Regions from separate parts of the Bradyrhizobium sp. SZCCHNR2028 genome, predicted to be linked through region 2. Evidence: predicted binding sites of a transcription regulator. Region 2 holds the regulator's gene; each other region holds the start of a gene.
What was found. Region 2 encodes PhoB, which activates phosphate uptake and scavenging genes when phosphate is short. Its sites were predicted from a motif close to TGTCATNNANCTGTCAT; they were not measured.
Positions count from the first base shown of each region.

Region 1 (4,445 bases), on a different contig from region 2:
GTGCTCGGAAAATGCGCCTTCACCGCGGTCGAGACGCCGGCAAGCAGACCACCGCCCGAAGCCGGGACGATCACCAGATCCGGCGACAGGCCGAGCGCCGCAAGGTCCTCGGCGATTTCACGACCGACGGTGCCCTGCCCTGCGATGACGTGGGGATCGTCATAGGGCGGCACCACCGTCGAGCCGCGCTTTGCTGCGATGTCGCGCGCGATCGCTTCGCGGTCCTCGCGATCGCGATCATAGAGCACGACCTCGGCACCGAACGCCTTGGTGCGCTCGCGCTTGGCCGCCGGCGCATCCGAGGGCATCACGATCGTGGCGTCCATGCCCAGCAATGTGGCGGCATGGGCGACGCCCTGCGCATGATTGCCGGAGGAGAAGGCGACGACGCCGTTGCCGCGCGCTGCCTGCGGGATCGACGCCAGTTTGTTGTAGGCGCCGCGGAACTTGAACGAGCCGGTCCGCTGCAGCACCTCCGGCTTCACGAAGACGTTCGCCTTGAACTGCTCGCTCAGCACGGGAGCCGGCAGCAGCGGAGTCCGCACGGCCACGGGCGCGAGGACGCGTGCCGCCTCATCGATGTCGGCGGCGGTCACGGGCAGGATCGGGGAATGAGCTGTCATGCCCCTATTTTACCGCGCCCGATTGCCGAGAGGCAAGGGAGCCGGTGTCAGGCGGCGCGAGCGGCCAGTTGGGGAACCGGCGCGCGCTGCCGCAGCGGATCGGTCCAGGTGAGGATCTCGAAGCGGCCGTCCTCGTGCTCGACCAGCGCCGTGCAGCTCTCGACCCAGTCGCCGCAATTCATGTAGCGAATGTCGTCCTGATCGCGGATGACAGCGCAATGGATGTGGCCGCAGATCACGCCGTCAGCGCCATGCCTTCGCGCCTCGGAGGCCAGCGCCGTCTCGAACGCGCCGATGTAGTTCACCGCGTTCTTGACCTTCTGCTTGGCCCATTGCGACAGCGACCAATAGGGAACGCCGAACATGCGACGGAAGAAGTTGACCAGACGGTTCATCTGGATCGCGAAGTCATAGGCCTTGTCGCCGAGATGGGCGAGCCAGCGCGCGTTCTGCACGACCAGATCAAAGATGTCGCCGTGGATCACCAGATAGCGTTTGCCGTCAGCGCCGGTGTGGACGATGTTCTCGACGACGTCGATGCCGCCGAAATGCGTGCCGTAATAACCGCGCAGGAACTCGTCGTGATTGCCGGGGACATAGACGATCTTGGCGCCCTTGCGCGCCTTGCGCAGCATCTTCTGCACCAGGTCGTTATGCGACTGCGGCCAATGCCAGCTCGATTTGAGCGCCCAGCCGTCGATGATGTCGCCGACCAGATAGATCGTATCTGCATCATGGTGGCGCAGGAAATCGACGAGGAGATTGGCCTGCGAGCCGCGGGCTCCGAGATGAACGTCCGAGATGAACAACGTCCGAAAGCGCCGAGCCGGGCTTTCTTCACCAGCAGTCTCAAGTCCCATGCGCGCCCACCTAACAGTCCCTGATGACACCGCGATGACGAAACGCCGCACCAGCAGAACCCATCCTGCCGGACCGCTACCGGACACCGCTCGTTCGACGACTCGCGACGTCCTTCGTCACTGCCCCGCGATACCAGCGGGGTGCGACAATCAGGCGACAGGCGGGCGGCGCGAACAGGGAAAATCAGCCTCCTATCTCGGCACGGTGACGACGCGCAGATTGTTGGTGGTGCCGGCCCGCGCGAACGGGATGCCGGCGACGACGACGAGCAGGTCGCCGGCTTCAGCGAACTCCTCCTGCACGGCGAAGAAGGTCGCGCGCTCGACCATCTCCTCGTAGCTCTGCACGTCCTGCGACAGCACGCTGTGCGCGCCCCACAGCAGGCACATGCGCCGCGAGGTGTCCTCGTTCGGCGTGATCGCCAGAATCGGCAGGCTCGGCCGCTTGCGCGCAACGCGCGAGGCCGAGGTTCCGCTCGACGTATAGGCCACGATCGCCCTGGCGTGGATTGCTGAGGCGAGATCGGCCGCCGCGGTTGCCACCGCATGCGGCGGCGTCTGCTCCTCGCCCGGCTGCGTCGCCTCGACGATCGAGCGATACATCTTGTGGCCTTCGGTGGCCTTGATGATGCTGTCCATCATCGCCACCGCCTCGCGCGGGTATTGGCCGCTGGCAGACTCCGCCGATAGCATCACCGCGTCGGCGCCGTCATAGATCGCGGTGGCGACGTCCGAGACCTCGGCGCGCGTCGGCGTCGGCGTCGCCACCATCGAATCCAGCATCTGCGTCGCGACGATCACCGGCTTCACGGCGAGCCGGCAGGCACGCACCAGCTCCTTCTGCTTGCCGGGCACGTCCTCGTTGGGAATCTCGACGCCGAGATCGCCGCGCGCGACCATGATCGCATCCGACAACTGGATGATGTCGTCGATCCGCTCCAGCGCCGCCGGCTTCTCGATCTTGGACATGATGCCGGCGCGGCCGTTGATGAGGCCCCTCGCCTCAAGCACGTCCGACGGCTTCTGCACGAACGACAGCGCCACCCAGTCGACGCCGAGCTCGAGCCCGAAGGCGAGATCGGAGCGGTCCTTGGCCGTCAGCGGCGACAGCTCCAGAATGGTGCCCGGCAGATTGACGCCCTTGTGATTGGAAATCGCGCCGCTGACGATCACCTTGGCCTCGATCCAGTCGTCGCCGAGGCCGGTGACGCGGACGCGGACGCGGCCGTCATCGATCAGAAGATCGTGACCGGGCGAGACCGCCGCAAAGATTTCCGGATGCGGCAACGGAATCGATGTCTTGTCGCCCTCGGTGCCGTTGAGGACAAATCGAATCGTCTCGCCGACTTCGACCTGGATCTTCTTGTCGCGCAGAGTGCCGACGCGAATCTTAGGACCCTGCAGATCCATCAAGATGCCGATCGGTCGCTGCACTTCCTTCTCGAGCGCGCGGATCGCGGCATGGACCTTGGCGTGATCGGCCTGGGTGCCGTGGCTGAAGTTGAGACGAAAGGTGTCCACACCGGCGAGGAACAGCGCTTTCAGCATCTCCGGAGAATTGCTCGCGGGACCGACAGTCGCAACGATCTTGGCTCGACGGTGACGACGCATGATGTGTCCTTTCTCCTTAAGCCGTGTCTCGCGTCTCTATGACACGCATGTGATTGGCATGCGCGGACGCAGCGGAAGCGCTGATATACGCCCCGCAGCGTCCATTGCAAGCGCGACACGGAACACGCCAGAATTGTGCAAGAGAACGGCACGCCTCAGGCGTTGGAGCCGTGGATCGCGTCGATGACGGCGTCGGTCACCTGCTTGGTCGTCGCCGTGCCGCCAACATCGGGGGTCAGGATGCCGGCTGCACAGACTTTCTCGACCGCAGCCATCAGCCGCGCGGCCGCGTCCGTCTCGCCGAGATGCTCGAGCATTTGCGCGCCGGTCCAGAACGTCGCGACCGGGTTGGCGATGCCCTTTCCGGTGATATCGAACGCCGAACCATGGATCGGCTCGAACATCGACGGGAAGCGCCGCTCCGGATCGATGTTGCCGGTCGGCGCCACGCCGAGGCTGCCGGCCAGCGCGCCGGCGAGATCGGACAGAATGTCGGCATGCAGATTGGTCGCCACGATGGTGTCGAGGCTCTTCGGCTGCAAGGTCATGCGCACGGTCATCGCATCGACCAGCATCTTGTCCCAGGTTACGTCGGGGAATTCGCGCGCCACTTCGGCGGCGATCTCGTCCCACATCACCATGCCGTGCCGCTGCGCATTCGACTTGGTGACGACGGTGAGGAACTTGCGCGGCCGCGACTGCGCCAGCTTGAACGCGTAGCGCATGATGCGGGTGACGCCGACGCGGGTGAAGACGGCGACCTCGGTGCCCACCTCCTCCGGCAGGCCGCGGTGCGCGCGGCCGCCCATGCCGGCATATTCGCCTTCGGAATTCTCGCGCACGATCACCCAGTCGAGATCGCCGACGCCGACATTGCGCAAGGGCGAGGCCACACCAGGCAGGATCTTGGTCGGCCGCACATTGGCGTACTGATCAAATCCCTGGCAAATCGGCAGCCGCAGGCCCCACAGCGTGATGTGGTCGGGCACGTCGGGCGCGCCGACCGCGCCGAAATAGATCGCGTCGAACGTCTTGAGCTCGGCGAGGCCGTCGGCGGGCATCATCACGCCGTGCTTCTTGTAGTAGTCCGAGCCCCAGTCGAAGGTCTTGACGTTGAAGCTGATGTCGCCTGAGCGCTTCGCGAGCGCCTCGAGCACACGGACACCTTCGGAGATGACCTCGGGGCCGATGCCGTCGGCGGGAATCGCGGCGATGGAATGGGTGCGCATGAAAGGGCTCCGTGTGATGGGTCAGGATTGCGTGGCGCACGTTGAGAACGTGACAGCAACAGGGTCAGCACCGCCGATACCACCAGCAGCCCGGCGACGAAATAGAGCCCGCCGTTGAAGCT
Region 1 is NZ_JAUHJF010000018.1:110,388-114,832, reverse strand. Features, by position in the region: gene QX121_RS24855 (threonine/serine dehydratase) at 1-623, opposite strand, end outside; gene QX121_RS24850 (UDP-2,3-diacylglucosamine diphosphatase) at 671-1,483, opposite strand; gene pyk (pyruvate kinase) at 1,676-3,094, opposite strand; gene QX121_RS24840 (tartrate dehydrogenase) at 3,250-4,269, opposite strand; gene QX121_RS24835 (MFS transporter) at 4,158-4,445, opposite strand, start outside.
Region 1: a site for PhoB is predicted at 1,507-1,523, ahead of QX121_RS24850 (UDP-2,3-diacylglucosamine diphosphatase). Genes of this name have one in related genera too.

Region 2 (4,445 bases):
TTCTCATCACTCTGGCCGTGCTCGCCCTGAACATCGGTGCACGCATTCTCGGCGCCGAGAGGAACACCAAATGACCGAACTGTCCGTCTCCGTCAGTCAGCCCAATCACGCTCTTCACGGCAAGGCGCTTCCGGATGCGCCGGCCAAGGTGACCGCGCGCAACCTCAACTTCTACTACGGCGACCATCACGCGCTGAAGAACATCAACCTGTCGCTGGGCACCAACCGCGTCACCGCGTTCATCGGCCCGTCCGGCTGCGGCAAGTCCACGCTGCTGCGCATCTTCAACCGGATGTACGATCTCTATCCGGGCCAGCGCGCGACCGGACAGCTGATGCTCGACAACACCAACATCCTCGATCCCAAGCTCGATCTGAATCTGCTGCGCGCCCGGGTCGGCATGGTGTTCCAGAAGCCGACGCCGTTTCCGATGACGATCTACGAGAACATCGCCTTCGGCATCCGCCTCTATGAGAAGATCTCGAAGTCGGAGATGGACGACCGGGTCGAGAAGGCGCTGCGCGGCGGCGCGTTGTGGAACGAGGTCAAGGACAAGCTCAACGCCTCGGGCCTGTCGCTGTCCGGCGGCCAGCAGCAGCGGCTGTGCATCGCGCGCACCGTGGCGGTCCGGCCGGAGGTGATCTTGTTCGACGAGCCGTGCTCGGCGCTCGATCCGATCTCGACCGCCAAGGTCGAGGAGCTGATCCAGGAGCTCGCCGAAAACTATACGATCGCCATCGTGACGCATAACATGCAGCAGGCGGCGCGCGTCTCCGACAAGACCGCCTTCATGTATCTCGGCGAGCTGATCGAGTTCGACGACACCAGCAAGATCTTCACCTCGCCGAGTGATCGGCGGACCCAGGATTACATCACCGGCCGGTTCGGCTGACGCCGACGACATTGTCTTCAGGAGATCATCATGGCCAGTGAACATACCGCCAAGGCGTTCGACAGCGATCTGCAGGACCTCACCCGTCTGGTATCGGAGATGGGCGGCCTCGCGGAGCGGCTGATCGTCGATTCCGTCGATGCGCTGGTGCGGCGCGACATCGCGCTCGGCCAGAAGGTGGTCGCCACCGACGCCGAGGTCGACAAGCTGCAGCGCATCATCGAGGAGCGCGCCGTGCTCACGATCGCCCGTCGCCAGCCGATGGCGGTCGACCTGCGCGAGATCGTCGGCGCGATGCGCGTGGCGACCGATCTGGAGCGCATCGGCGACCTCGCCAAGAACATCGGCAAGCGCGTCGCGGCGCTGGAGAGCGACTTCCATCCGCTGAAGCTGATCCGCGGCCTCGAGCACATGACCGATCTGGTGCAGTCGCAGGTCAAGACGGTGCTGGACGCCTATGCCGCGCATGACCTGCCGGCGGCGATGACGGTGTGGAAGGGCGACGAGGAAGTCGACGCCATCTGCACCTCGCTGTTCCGCGAGCTCCTGACCTACATGATGGAGGATCCGCGCAACATCTCGTTCTGCATCCACCTGATGTTCTGCGCCAAGAACATCGAGCGCATCGGCGATCACGCGACCAACATCGCCGAGACTGTATTCTATATGATCGAAGGCCAGCAGATCATGGACAAGCGCCCGAAGGGCGACATGACGAGCTTCGCGACGACGATTCCCGGTAACTAAGAGAGACGGTTCAGACATGGGCGCCCGAATTCTGGTGGTGGAGGACGAGGAGGCGCTGACGACGCTGCTGCGCTACAACCTCGAGGCCGAAGGCTACGAGGTCGAGACCGTGGCGCGCGGCGACGAGGCCGACACGCGGCTGAAGGAGCGCGTTCCGGATCTCGTCGTGCTCGACTGGATGCTGCCGGGCCTCTCCGGCATCGAGCTGTGCCGCCGCCTGCGCGCGCGCTCCGAGACCCGGCAACTGCCGATCATCATGCTGACGGCGCGCGGCGAGGAGAGCGAGCGCGTGCGCGGACTCGCCACCGGCGCCGACGACTACATCGTCAAGCCGTTCTCGGTGCCGGAGCTCCTGGCGCGCGTGAAAGGCCTGCTGCGGCGGGCGAGCCCGGAGCGGCTGGCGACCGTGCTGTCCTATGGCGACATCGAGCTCGACCGCGAGAAACGCCGCGTGGCGCGCTCGGGGCGGCCGATCGATCTCGGCCCGACCGAATACCGCCTGCTCGAATTCTTCCTCGAGCACCCCGGCCGCGTGTTCAGCCGCGAACAGCTGCTCGACAGCGTTTGGGGCCGCGACATCTACATCGACGAGCGCACCGTCGACGTCCATATCGGCCGCCTGCGCAAGCTGCTCAATCCCGGCCGCGAGCAGGACCCGATCCGCACCGTGCGCGGCGCCGGTTATGCGCTCGATGATCGCTTCGCCAAGAGCGAGCAGGTGTAAGGGCGATGGGCGTGAGGATGAAGAAGGTGTGAGGCGCGAGCGGGCCCGATTGAGGAGATCGCGGTCCGCTTTCCGCCACGCCGCCGCCGTCTTGATCGTGTCTGCTTCGTGGCCCGTCACGATGTTTCGGTCCCAGCGGACGCCCTTGATCAAGACCATCATCATATCTCTTGCCGTGCTGCTCGGCAGCCTGGCGGGCGCCCCGGCCGCCGAGCTCGAGGACGCGGTCGCGGCGGCAGGCAACGGGCAGCATGCGGCGGCGATGCGACGGCTGCTGCCGCTGGCCGCCAAGGGCGATGCGCGGGCGCAGTTCGACGTCGGCTTCATGCAGGCGTTCGGCTGGGGCGTGCCGCGTAATCCGAGCGAGGCGCTGGCCTGGTACCGCAAGGCCGCCGATCGGGGGCTCGCCGTCGCGCAACATCATCTCGGCATCGCCTACGTCAATGGCGAGGGTGTTGCCTCGAACTACGGCGAAGCCAGTCGCTGGTTCAGCCGCGCGGCGGCGCAGGGCTTCGCCCAGTCGCAATACATGCTCGGCCTGATGCTGCTCGACGGCCGCGGTGTGAAACAGGACGTCGTGCAGGGCTATGCCTGGCTGGTGATGGCGGGCCGTAGTGGCGTGCGATCGGCCGGCCGCGACGTGCAGCGGGTCAGGTTGACCGAGCCGCAGCGCGTCCAGGCCCAGAGCGCCATTGCGTCCTGGCAGCCGAAACCGGAATCGGCGGATGCGGGCATTGCCACTCCGCGTCCGGAGCAATTGCTCGGGCTCGATCGCCACATCGGCGAGGTCGTCGATCCCACCTCCTGGCCGGCGTCGTCGATCGGCGTCGTCACCGTCGCGCAATACTCGAGCGGCGGCTGGTGCACCGGCACCCTGGTGGCGCCGCGCGTCGTGCTCACCGCCGCGCATTGCGTCTTCAACGGCGTGGCGCAGGTCAGCCCCGGCAATGTCCGCTTCCTGGCCGGCATGAACCGTGGCACGCCGGCGGCATCGTCGGTCGCCGACAAGCTGATCGTGGCGCCCGATTTCGTCCCGACCCGGCACGACAGATGGTCGCTCGACCGCTCGCCCGCCGATTGGGCGCTGATCGTGCTGAAGGATGCTCTGCCGTCGAAGCCGGTGGCGGTCAAGGCGCTGACCCGCGAGGAGCTCGCGGCTGCGACCACGGCCGGAACCATCTCCGAGATCGGCTATGGCCAGGAGCGGCGCTATTCGCCGACCGGCCAGCGCAATTGCAGCGCCGGCATGACCGGGGATGCCCGGCTGTTGACAGTGCATTGCCTGGCCAATTTCGGCTATTCGGGCTCGCCGATCCTGGCCGAGGTCGGCGGGGAGCCGGCCGTGGTCGGCATCTTCTCGGCGTTCCACGAGGAGACCCGGCTGATGTTCGCCGCCCCCGCGAGCCAGTTCGAGGCGGTCGTGCGGCGCGAGATCGCGGCACAGAGTGCCTCGGCGCGGTGAGGGAAGGAGGGGGCGAGAGGGACGAGGTCCCCGCCGCTGGTCATGATCTGTGCGTGACTGGATAGCGGGTTGCCAAGCGAGAGGGCAATCCGGGAAGCGCCGCCCAGGTTTTCCTGCAGCTTTTGCCTGCAGCGGGGGCTTTACCGAACTGGCCTGGCTCTTGCTATAGTCCGAGTATGACGATTGTTCCAATTGATCATCCTCGGGCCGCGCGGCTGCTGTGGTGGCGGTCGCAGCCCGGCCGGACCGTCGCGCTCGTCGCCGGGCTGGTCGCGGCCAACGCGCTCGCCTGGGCCTGGGCGTTCGCGCTCTATGCCGACCGGCCCGCCATCGTAGGCACCGCGATGCTGGCCTGGCTGCTCGGGCTGCGCCATGCGATCGATGCGGATCACATCGCGGCCATCGACAACGTCGTGCGGAAGCTGGTGCAGGACGGTAACCCTCCGCGCGCCGCCGGCCTCTATTTTGCGCTCGGCCATTCCAGCGTCGTCGTCATCGCCACCATCGTCGTGAGCCTCATCGCCGGCGCCGACCTCCTGGATGAAGAGAGTGCGATCAGGGCGATCGGCGGCGTCATCGGCACGTCGGTATCGGCCGGCTTCCTGCTGCTTATCGCGTTG
Region 2 is NZ_JAUHJF010000002.1:183,365-187,809, forward strand. Features, by position in the region: gene pstA (phosphate ABC transporter permease PstA) at 1-74, shown strand, start outside; gene pstB (phosphate ABC transporter ATP-binding protein PstB) at 71-892, shown strand; gene phoU (phosphate signaling complex protein PhoU) at 923-1,639, shown strand; gene phoB (phosphate regulon transcriptional regulator PhoB) at 1,656-2,363, shown strand; gene QX121_RS04020 (trypsin-like serine protease) at 2,509-3,825, shown strand; gene QX121_RS04025 (HoxN/HupN/NixA family nickel/cobalt transporter) at 4,002-4,445, shown strand, end outside.

Region 3 (4,445 bases), on a different contig from region 2:
GAACGATGACCTTTGACAAGGGCATGGGTTATCTGTTCGCCTACACGATGGACGGCAATGTGGTGTTGTCCCAGGATCCGAAGCAGCGCGGCTCGAACGTGATCGATTTCGAGCTCAACGGCCGTAAGCTCGTCGTCGAGCTGCGCGACGGCGTTGCCAAGGATGGCGAAGTCACCTTGCACTACGAATACCTGCGCCCCGGCCAGGAGCAGCCGACCCGCAAGATCTCCTATGCGGTGATGATTCCCGGCTGGAATACGTTCGTGGGCACCGGCGTCTATGTCGACGATCTCGATGCGAAGATGAAGCCCCTGAAATGGCTGATCTGGATGGCCTGCGCGGGCATCGCGGTCATCGCCGGCGGGATCGCCTGGCTGATCAGCCGCAGCATCAGCGTGCCGCTCGATCGTCTCGGCATCCGCATGCGCGAGATCGCAGATGGCCGGCTCGATGGCGAGATTCCCGGTGTCGGCCGCGGCGACGAGATCGGCGGGATGGCCGCCACCGTCCAGATCTTCAAGGACAACGCGCTGCGGATGCGCGAGCTCGAGCAGGCCGAGGCCGCCACCCAGCAGCGCGCGGCCGCCGAGCGGACCGCGGCCATGCAGAACCTCGCCGCCGACTTCGAGCGCAGCGTCAACGGCATCGTCCGCTCGGTGGCGTCGGCGGCCGAGAGCATGCAGCACACCGCGCAATCGATGACCTCGACCGCGAGCGATGCCAGCTCGCGCGCCTCGACCGTCAGCGCCGCCACCCAGAGCGCCAATGACAATGTCGGCACGGTCGCGGCCGCGGCCGAAGAGCTGTCGAGCTCGGTCAATGAGATTTCGCGCCAGGTCGCCCGTTCCAGCGAGATTGCGAGCAAAGCCGTGGGCGACGCGGAGCGCACCAATGCGACCGTTCAGGTGCTGTCGACCGGCGCCGAGAAGATCGGCGAGGTCGTCAAGCTGATCCATTCGATCGCGGCGCAGACCAACCTGCTGGCGCTGAACGCCACCATCGAAGCCGCGCGCGCCGGCGAGTCCGGCAAGGGCTTTGCCGTCGTCGCCTCGGAGGTGAAGGCGCTCGCCAACCAGACGGCGAAGGCGACCGAGGAGATTTCGGCACAGGTCGCGGCGATGCAGACCTCGACCCAGGATGCGGTCACCGCCATCAGCGGCATCACCCAGACCATCGCGCAGATGAGCGAGATCACCAATTCGATCTCGACCTCGATCGCGCAGCAGGGCGACGCGACGCGCGAGATCGCCCGCAACATCCAGTCCGTCGCTGCAGGCTCCAACGAGATCAGCGCCCATATCGGCGGCGTCACCAAGGCGGCGGAAGCGACCGGCATGGCTGCCTCCGAAGTGCTGTCGAGCGCGCGCGAGCTCGACAGCCAGTCGGGCCTGCTGCAGCAGGCCGTCGATGGCTTCATGGCGAAGGTGCGAACGGCCTGATCAGGTCAGGGCGCGCCGTTGATCCGGGGCTCTCGGATCAACGGCGGCCGTCAAGTCGTAGGCGTGCCAGCCGTCACTTGGCTTTGAGGAAGTCGCCGACCTCCAGCAGCACGAACTCGTTGTCGTCGGCCTTGTTGGGATCCCGGCTGGACGAGAACGGCAGGTTGTTGTCGTTGCCGACGATGATGTGGGTGTCGTCGACGCGGTCGACATTCTCGATCGTGAAGAACGGGAAGGCGAGCACGCCGTCGTTGAGCGGCTTGCGCGCCTTTTTGTCCGGATCCTTGATCTTCATCAGGTCGATAGAGGCGATCTTGCGGACCGGCTTGCCGACGTTGGCGTCGGACAGCTCGATCTTGTAGACGCGCTTGAACTTGGCGAGATCGGGAAAGCAGTTGCCGCCGCGCGTGCCCTGCGGGCAGGCCTTGTCGCTGGTGCCCTCGCCATTGTCGCGCTCGATGATCAGACCCTGGGTCGGATCGATCATGTTGAAATCGCCGATGGCGTTGCCGTTCTGCTCGAACACATACTGCCAGTAGCGGCCGGTGAACTTCTCCGCGGCGACGTCGAATTCGAGGATGCGCGAGGCTTCCTTGCCGTCGACCTTCTCCCAGTCCTTCTTGTCGGTGTCCCACAGCGGACCTTCGAGCAGGCCATAGATGAACTTGCTGTCCACCGACGACGCAAAGCCTTCATATCCCTTCGAGCGCCGCAGGTTGACGTTGGTATAGGTGGCGCCGGGCGCGGCCGGCGACTGCACCGCCCAGTGGTCGGGCGAGCGCACCGGCTTGCCGTCCGCGATCGTTTCAAACACGGCAAGCACCTTGCCGGTCCTGTCGGCCTTGATGACGTAGGGACCGAATTCGTCGCCGATCCAGAGATTGTCGCCGATGATCTGGAAGCCCTCGGTATCGAAATCGGCGCCGGTCAGGTAGCGCTTGGAAGTGTCCTCGTGCACGATGCGGAAGGGCACCTTCTTGTCGGGATCATGCAGGAAGATCGTCTCGAGCCGCTCGACCTTGCCGCTGGTCCAGTCGATCTTGTGGTGGTTCAGATAGAGCATCGAGTCGGGCGAGTTGTAGCGCGAGCCCATGCCGTTGTCGGTGAGGACCCAGAACGTGCCGTCGGCCATCTTCTTGATGCCGGAGTGGCCCTGGAGAGGTTGTCCCTTGAACGGGAGCGACACCCCGGTCGGACGCTCATAGGACTTGCCCATCACGCTGCCGATCGCGTCGATGCGCTTGCCGGTGGTGTATTTGCCGGAGGTCTTGAGATCGTTCGGGGCATCGGCCGGCGCCTCGACGAAGGACTCGGCCGGCATCACGGCATGGCCGGAGAGCGTCGCCGGGAATTCGCCTTCGCCCTGGGCGAATGCGGAGCCGGCGCTGAGGACCATCGCGGCCACGGTGGTAAGAAGATATCGATGCATGAAAAGCCTCCTGGGAGCTTGAACACGCGCCGTTCTGAACAGGAGGCCTGACGCGCCGCTGACATTTCGATGACAGCCGGATGATGCAGGCCGGTCGTCATGAGGCGTCTTGCCGCACGCTCATTGGTCGGGTTGGTGACCGGCCCGCGTCTGCGGGATCGGGACCCGCGAGGCGACGATCACGCCGGCGATGACCAGCGTGTAGCCCGCGAGATGGAACGGCTTGAGCTCCTCTCCAAGCAGCAGGATCGCCAGCACCGAGCCGAACAATGGCACGAGGTGCAGGAATGGCGCGGCGCGGTTCGGTCCGATCAGGCTGATGCCGCGATTGAAGAACAAATAGGCCAGCGTCGAGGCGAAGACGACGACGTAGCCGAGCGTCGCGATCGACAGCAGGTCGGGCGCGAGCACGAACCCGGACGAATATTCCCAGACCGCCAGCGGCAGCAGCAGAACGGCACCGAGGGCCGTGCAGGACGAGATCAGCGACAGTTGGTGCACCGCCGGCCGCCGCGTCATGGCGGCGGAGTAGAGTCCGAACACCAGCAAGGCGCCGGCGAACATCAGGTCACCGCGGTTGAACTGGATGCCCGCGAGCGCGCCGAGATCGCCGCGCGTCAGGATCACCAGCACGCCGCTCAGCGACATCGCGATGCCTGCGAACTGGGCCAGGCTCAGCCGAACGCCGAACAGCAACAGCGACCACAGCGCCACGAACAGCGGCGTCGACGATTGAATCAGCAGCCCGTTGAGCGCCTGGGTGTATTGCATGGCCCAATAGGACAGCGCGTTGTTGATCGCGAACCCGGTCAGCGCCAGCAGCAGTAGAAGCGGCCAATGCGCGAGCAGCGTTCGCCGGTCGCGCGCCAGGTGCGCGCGTGCGAACGGCCACAGCATCAGGAAGGTCCCGATCCAGCGGATGCACGAAAGCGTCAGGGGCGGCACGTGTCCGGCGACGTAGCGCGCGAGCACGATGTTGCCGGCCCAGAACAGCGAAGCCAGCGTGAGCAGCACATAGGGCTGGTTGTTGAGCCAGGCGAGCGGCGATGATGGCTTGATGTCGTCGACGGACAAGGGAGGCGGGTCGCTCTGACGCGGAAGCGCGCAAGGTGGGCCAAATCGCGGCGCAGCGCAATGCGCTGCCGGGGATTGGTGCCATGCAGGAGCCGTCGCCCGGGAGCAGTGCCTCACGTCGCTTGTTTTCGCGACGCCACGAACACGCCGGCCAGCACGAGGACGAAGCCGATCACGTGAAAGATCTGCGGCTGCTCGCCGAGGAACACGAAGGCCATGATCGAGCCGAACACCGGGACCACGTGAAAGAACGGCGCGGCGCGATTGGCGCCGATCAGGAGCACGCCGCGATTGAAGCAGAGATAGGCGATCGTCGAAGGAAAGATCGCGACGTAGAGCAGCGACAACAGGTTCTGCGCGTCGAGCGCCATGACCGGTCGCGCGTTGAGTTCCCAGATCAGCAGCGGAATGAGGCTGGCTGCGCCGCAACCGAAGGTGAAGGCGACCATCGACAGGCCGTGGATCTGCGGCCGCTTGATCGTCAGCACCGAGTAGAAGCCGAA
Region 3 is NZ_JAUHJF010000016.1:44,817-49,261, forward strand. Features, by position in the region: gene QX121_RS22965 (methyl-accepting chemotaxis protein) at 1-1,439, shown strand, start outside; gene QX121_RS22970 (esterase-like activity of phytase family protein) at 1,513-2,868, opposite strand; gene QX121_RS22975 (DMT family transporter) at 2,989-3,942, opposite strand; gene QX121_RS22980 (DMT family transporter) at 4,056-4,445, opposite strand, start outside.
Region 3: a site for PhoB is predicted at 2,938-2,954, ahead of QX121_RS22970 (esterase-like activity of phytase family protein). Genes of this name have one in related genera too.